Regions from separate parts of the Oribacterium sp. HCP28S3_H8 genome, predicted to be linked through region 2. Evidence: riboswitches for the same ligand, from Rfam matches in the RefSeq annotation. Region 2 holds a riboswitch; each other region holds the start of a gene.
What was found. A riboswitch is a leader RNA that binds a small molecule or an ion and turns the genes downstream of it on or off. The one in region 2 is predicted to bind thiamine pyrophosphate.

Region 1 (2,255 bases), on a different contig from region 2:
TTAACGCGCAGGTGGACATGCTCCCGCTTGCAGAGATGCTCAGGGATACCCTGGAAAATGACAACTTCCTGATCAATTTCCTTGCTGATGAACTGAACGTAGATGCAGGTGATATCCTGGATTATGAGCTCTATCTCTACAATCTGGATCAGCCGATGTGTGCAGGGCTCAAAGAGGAGCTGCTTAGTTCTCCCCGCATTGACAATATTACATCTGTCCAGGCATGCCTTACGGGCATCATCGAGAGCTATGAAAATCTCAGGGATAATTCTGTTAATGTAATTACGCTTTATGATAATGAGGAGGTCGGATCCCGCACCAAGCAGGGCGCGCAGTCCTCGATCACGGACAGGATCCTGGAAAAGCTCTTTACCGCTCTTGGATACGGCCGTTCCGAGTATCTGGATATCATGATGGATGGATTCCTGGTTTCCATGGACGTTGCCCATGCGATTCATCCGAATCACCCGGAAAAGTGCGACATCAAAAATCAGATTTGTCTCAATGACGGTCTTGCCATCAAAATGGCCGCGAGCCAGAGCTATGCAACTGACGCAAGCTGTGTAAGCGTGATTGAGGCTTTATGCCGGGACAATGACATTCGCTACAGGAAATTCTCCAATAATTCCTCGATCCGCGGCGGAAGCACCCTGGGTGCGCTGTCGAGCGCCCTTTTATCCATGCGGACGGTAGACATCGGTGTGCCGATTCTTGCAATGCACTCTGCACGTGAGCTGATGGGTGTGGACGATCAGGAGGCTCTGGAGTTGCTCGCAGAGAAATTTTTTACAGCATAAGCTGCCCTGTCTGATTTCACTTGCTGTTTTTGCTGCTTGTTGATTTTACCTGCCGATTCTACTTAGCACTTAGCAAATGTTATCTGCTGCTTCCGCTTTACTGTTGCATCAGATAAGATCTGTGCTATACTAAAACGTGCAAATACATATTGACAATGGGAGCCGGAAGGCTGAGAGGTGCTGCGCACGACCATAGGAACCTGATCTGGATGATACCAGCGGAGGGATGTCAGAACACGTATCGTAAGGAATTAAGAAGTCTGTGTCGCTGGCATGGACTTCTTTTTTTGTACATCCTTAGTCTTTCAGAACATGACGTAATGCGTAAGCCCCGGCAAGAAGCATTCGACCCCTGATCGCAGCCTGATGGGAGCACCACTTCAGGCGTTGTCCGAAAGGAGCAGAAGGTACTATGGAAAGAAACTATCATACACAGATGGAAGCCGCACGGATGGGGATGATAACTCCGGAGATGGAAAAGGTTGCAGAAAAAGAGCATTATCCGGTAGAAAAAATCAAGGCATGGCTTGCAGAAGGGCAGATGGTGATTCCTGCCAATCGTCTGCACGCATCTCTTGACCCAAATGGTGTCGGACGGATGCTGCGGACAAAGATTAATGTGAATCTCGGAGTGAGCCGGGACTGTAAGGACTATGATATCGAGATGCAGAAGGTCCTGAGTGCAGTAAACATGGGCGCAGAAGCGATCATGGATCTCTCAAGCCATGGCAACACCGAGCCATTCCGTAAGAAGCTGACTTCCGAGTGTCCGGCAATGATCGGTACCGTGCCTGTGTATGATGCAGTCATTCACTACCAGAGAGATCTTGCAACGCTAACAGCCAGGGATTTCATCGACGTAGTGCGTCTGCATGCGGAAAATGGTGTGGACTTTGTCACACTGCACTGTGGTATCAATAAAAAGACCATTTCCGATATCAAGTCCGGAAAGCGCAAAATGAATATCGTTTCCCGTGGCGGTTCATTGGTTTTTGCCTGGATGTCCATGACCGGAGAGGAAAATCCGTTCTATGAGTATTTTGATGAAATCCTGGAGATCTGCAGAGAATACGATGTCACCATCTCTCTGGGTGACGCCTGCCGGCCCGGCTGTCTTGCAGATGCCACAGATGGTGTACAGATCGGAGAGCTGCTCCGTCTTGGTGAGCTCACAAAGCGTGCCTGGGCAAAGGATGTACAGGTCATGATCGAGGGTCCTGGCCATGTACCTATGGATCAGATTGCCGCCAATATGAAGCTGGAGGAAACCATCTGCCAGGGCGCGCCATTTTATGTACTTGGACCTCTGGTAACCGACATTGCGCCCGGATATGATCATATCACTGCTGCCATTGGCGGCGCAATTGCTGCCATGAATGGCGCTTCCTTCCTCTGCTATGTCACGCCAGCCGAGCATCTTGCGCTTCCTAACCTTGAGGATGTGCGTCAAGGTATTGT
Region 2 (2,255 bases):
TAATCCTGGATATGCAGCAAATGATAGTCAAACGTCGGATTATTAGTCATGACACCATAGGGATTATCGTAAATATTTCCGCCACGGCTGGTCTGCTCAAACACCACTGACTCTTTCTGGTCCGCAATCATCCAGTGCAGTGGACTTGGCGGAAGCTCCGTGCGGAATGCTGTATCCGTGATCTGAATCCTCTTTAACAGTACCCGCGCCTCCTCTACACTGCGGCACTGCCCCAGTATCCAGGAGATAAACTCAAAGGATGCGACCGAGTCCTTTGCGGGATCCTGCCCGGCTGGCACATAGACTGCATTTCCCGGGAAATTAAGTCCTGCCATGCTGAGACCGTATTCATTGGTCGCATCATAATAAAGAGGAAAATCGTCCAGTACATATGCCATCCCGATCATCGCATAGTGCCGCGTAAGGTCCGGCATGTGCCTCATAGGCAGCGGCTTGTTTCTGGGCGTGATGGTAACACTCTCATGATACGAATATTCAAGATCCAGATTTCTGCCAAAATAATGATCCTTAGCATAAAAAGTTGCCGCTGTACACATAGGATTTCCTCACTTTCTTTAAGGTTCCGTCATACTGGATGTGCGAGATATATAAAATCTTTATTTATTGTATGAGAGTCATAACATAGAATGCAAGTCTTTTTTAAATATTTTGTGTTAAAGACTCTCATTTCAATAGATGCCTTCCTCCGTCTTGGAAAGACCATTTCCTCCGACTATTCAGTATATGAAGAAAAATCTGCTCACAACACTGGTAAGTACATCATAGCGCTGATGGTCTTGCGATACGTACACATTGCTTTATTGACATTCTCTCCCTGCGGCGCTATGATGTAGAAAATTTAACTACGGGGAGCCCGCTGAAGCGAGCTGAGAGTGAACTGATTGGTTCAGACCCATAACCTGATTTGGATAATGCCAACGTAGGGATAAAAGAACCACGTACATAAAGGATGTTTCCGGTCAGGAAGCATCTTTTTTTGTAGGCATAGATCCTAACGTAAATTGCCAAATCCACTGACAGTTTAAAATTCCGGCTGTTTCTCTGATTTGGCATAGCAGGAAGGAGTATTTCATGCTTGGAGAGTATCTTGAAAACGTAAGAAAAAAAAGTCCTCTGGTACATAACATCACAAATTATGTCACCGTCAATGATGTCGCTAATATCATACTGGCCTGCGGCGCAAGCCCTATCATGTCCGATGAGCCGGACGATGTCGAGGATATCACCTCCATCTGTGCTGCCTTAAACATTAACATCGGCACCTTACGCAAACGCTCCATTGAGAGCATGCACCTTGCAGCGAGAAAAGCTGCCTCGCTTGGTCATATCCTCGTACTGGATCCCGTTGGTGCCGGGGCAAGCACTCTGCGTACTACCACTGCTGCCTCGCTGCTGGAGGAAGTTTCTTTTACACTGATCCGCGGGAATGTCAGCGAGCTCAAGGCACTTGCACTTGGCAGCCGTTCAACAAAGGGCGTGGACGCGGATGCGGCGGACGTAGTAACTGATGAAAATCTCGATCAGATGGTTAACTTTGCCAAAACCTACGCCAAAGCTGCGGACTGTGTCATCGCTATGACCGGTGCGATCGATCTTGTTGCGAATGCTTCCAGCTGCTATGTGATCCGCAATGGTCGGAAGGAAATGAGCTCCATCACCGGAACCGGATGCCAGTTATCCGGGCTTTCTGCCGCGTTTCTGGCTGCAAATCCGGAGCATCCTCTGGAAGCTGCCGCTGCAGCGGTATGCACCATGGGACTTGCAGGTGAAATTGGATATTCTTATATGCATCCGGAGGATGGCAACTCCACATATCGAAATCGGATCATTGACGCCGTGTACAACATGAATGGCAGCACCTTGGATAAAGGCGCAAAATACGAAATTCGCTGAACAAGGGAGGAGCACAAATGCTGGAGGATAAAAATGCTTTACTATTATATGCTGTCACGGATCGCCGCTGGCTAAATGGCAACAGCCTCAAAGATCAGGTGGAAAAAGCTATCAAGGGAGGGGCTACCTTTATACAGCTGAGAGAAAAGGATCTCGACCGGGCTTCCTTTAAAGCGGAAGCCCTTGAAATCCAGGCACTTTGCCGTGCATATCACATTCCGTTTGTTCTGGATGATGATGTTGACCTGGCGGTAGAAATCAATGCAGATGGCGTGCATGTAGGACAGAAGGATCTGGAGGCAAACTGTGCAAGGCAAAAACTTGGACCCAACCGGATCCTC
Region 3 (2,255 bases), on a different contig from region 2:
CATCTCGTGGGAGACTGTAACTATGATACGATTTCTCTTAAGGCGGGTGCGGTAACGCCGGTGCCGGGCGGAGTCGGCGTGGTAACTACAGCGGTACTTGCCAAGCATCTGGTGCAGGCAGCCGGACGGCAGATCAACTTTACATCGGAGGAGGAAACAAAAGATCAGTATCTTGAGGATGCATGGAAGCCGGGCAGACCGTAACAAGCATAAAAGCTGAAATGACCACGTGGATGTGGCTTAAAACAATGACTTTAAAACGGGGCTGCTGCAGGAGCACTTTTTAGTGCCGGCAACAGTCCCGTTCATAATTGGATACGATTTTTCAAAATCCAGGATTTCTATGGTTTTGATGTCTCAATGACTCTGAGATTTGATTTTGATTTGTTTTGATGAAATTTAATTATAATCAGTTCTTATTGCTAAATTTAATAGAATCTGTTATGATTTTTCTATCAGCGTTCTGCTGATTCGATGAAACTCTTTCATTGATATTTCAGGATATATTGTTAAAAATTAACGCGCGCTGCGACGGATCTGATCGATGGCTTTGCGTACCGCCGGAATTGCAAGGATGACTAAGGTAATGCCGGCTTCAATCGCGATATAAAAGCCGTTGTATGCACAGGAATACAGCAGCGGAGATGCCCATCCTGCTTCCTGAGCATAGGAGCTGAAAAATACGACTCCGGAAAGCACTGCAAATACCCAGCGACCAAAACAGGAAACAAGATAACCGATGTACAGACCGTTTTTCATGTGGCAGAAAAAGCCAGAGAGTCCCAAAGCGCCAAATGCGAGACCGTAATCAACGACTACCTGCAGGGGGTGTACAATGTATGGTCCGAGGATAAACTGCAGGATGCCATATGCGATACCGGAAATGATGCCAATAGAAGGACCGAAAAAGTATCCTGGCAGGGTAGCAAAAAGCATGGAGCACAGGGTAATGGAGCCGCCCATTGGGGCTTCAAACAGCTTGATCATGGATGCAACGCTTGCAAGAGCGATGCATGCGGCACAGTAGACAAGAATCTTGACATTTTTACTCATAAAAAAACCTCCTTATTACACAGGAGGCACGCAGAAATACTGATATACGACTTCCCTACGCAGGTATTAACCTGATCAGGTAAAAGGGTTGATTAAACATCATCTCAGCACATAAGCGGCGCCCCTAGCGTTACGTTTAATTATAGCTTTTAAGCGGATTTAGTCAAGATTCGGATTTTAAGGCAAAGATAGAGTATCGAAGGGAAGCAGGATCAGAACAGGGGGGATAGCAGTTTGACTAAAAAAGAGATCTATCGATGGAAGCAGAAGCTTGGCAAAGTGAGAGAAACGGTGATGCTTCTGCTTATGCTGATCGCGGGAGGAGCTTATGCCTTGTCCGGCTATGGAGAGACAACAGGAGAGCTTACATTGATCCGGGAATCAGAGACGGATTTCCATGCAGAGGAAAATGAAACTTTAGAAGCTTCAGAACATAGGATTCATGAAACCACTGCTGTTTTAGAACAAGAGCAGCGGGAGGCACCTGAAGCTTCAGAGCAAGAACTACAGGAACAATCAGCAACTTCAGAACAAGAGCCACAGGAAGCACATGCAGGCTCCGGAGAGGACACTGTCACAGCGGATACTATTATGAATCAAGAAAAAAATGATAAAATAAATCTTAATACAGCGACACTTGAGGAGCTGGATTCGCTCCCGGGGATCGGTCCTGCCACAGCCCAAAAGATCATTGAGTACCGGGAAACCTGGGGAGGCTTTGCAGTACCGGAGGAAATCCGGAATGTAAAACGTATCGGAGAGAAAACCTACGAGAAGCTTAAAGATAAGATTACGGTCTGATTTATTGATCAACAGCTCCGGTCTTAAGTCCCTGGATGTTCTCTCTAAAATATTTTCTTTTTATGCATAATTGTGGTATTATGTTCGCATAAGTATGGAAATCGTTCTTAAAAACACAAAACCAGATGGAGGTTCATACATGGAGCAAAACGAAGAGAGATCAACACACGTTGTTTATGAAAAGGACGGCAACGGTCAGGTCATCATTGCAGACGAAGTAGTTGCAATCATCAGTGGCATTGCTGCGACTGAAGTGGAGGGTGTTGACTCCATGGATGGAGGATGGTCCGGAGCAATTATCGCCAGAATGGGCATCCGCGATTTATCCAGAGGGGTTAAGATTGCCATTGAGGATGGAAATGTGACAGTGGATCTTACACTGAATGTTAAATATGGCTACT

Region 1: another riboswitch for thiamine pyrophosphate. It lies ahead of thiC (phosphomethylpyrimidine synthase ThiC); the one in region 2 lies ahead of thiM (hydroxyethylthiazole kinase).
Region 3: another riboswitch for thiamine pyrophosphate. It lies ahead of ACTNEN_RS07705 (energy-coupled thiamine transporter ThiT); the one in region 2 lies ahead of thiM (hydroxyethylthiazole kinase).

What each region holds. Positions count from the first base shown of each region.
Region 1 covers NZ_JBQHUZ010000007.1:51,999-54,253, forward strand. The annotation lists gene ACTNEN_RS09260 (M18 family aminopeptidase) at 1-797, shown strand, start outside; TPP riboswitch at 943-1,041, shown strand; gene thiC (phosphomethylpyrimidine synthase ThiC) at 1,210-2,255, shown strand, end outside.
Region 2 covers NZ_JBQHUZ010000008.1:1,222-3,476, reverse strand. The annotation lists gene bsh (choloylglycine hydrolase) at 1-557, opposite strand, end outside; TPP riboswitch at 857-964, shown strand; gene thiM (hydroxyethylthiazole kinase) at 1,093-1,914, shown strand; gene thiE (thiamine phosphate synthase) at 1,932-2,255, shown strand, end outside.
Region 3 covers NZ_JBQHUZ010000005.1:113,725-115,979, reverse strand. The annotation lists gene ACTNEN_RS07710 (bifunctional 5,10-methylenetetrahydrofolate dehydrogenase/5,10-methenyltetrahydrofolate cyclohydrolase) at 1-204, shown strand, start outside; gene ACTNEN_RS07705 (energy-coupled thiamine transporter ThiT) at 517-1,053, opposite strand; TPP riboswitch at 1,088-1,189, opposite strand; gene ACTNEN_RS07700 (helix-hairpin-helix domain-containing protein) at 1,288-1,854, shown strand; gene ACTNEN_RS07695 (Asp23/Gls24 family envelope stress response protein) at 1,994-2,255, shown strand, end outside.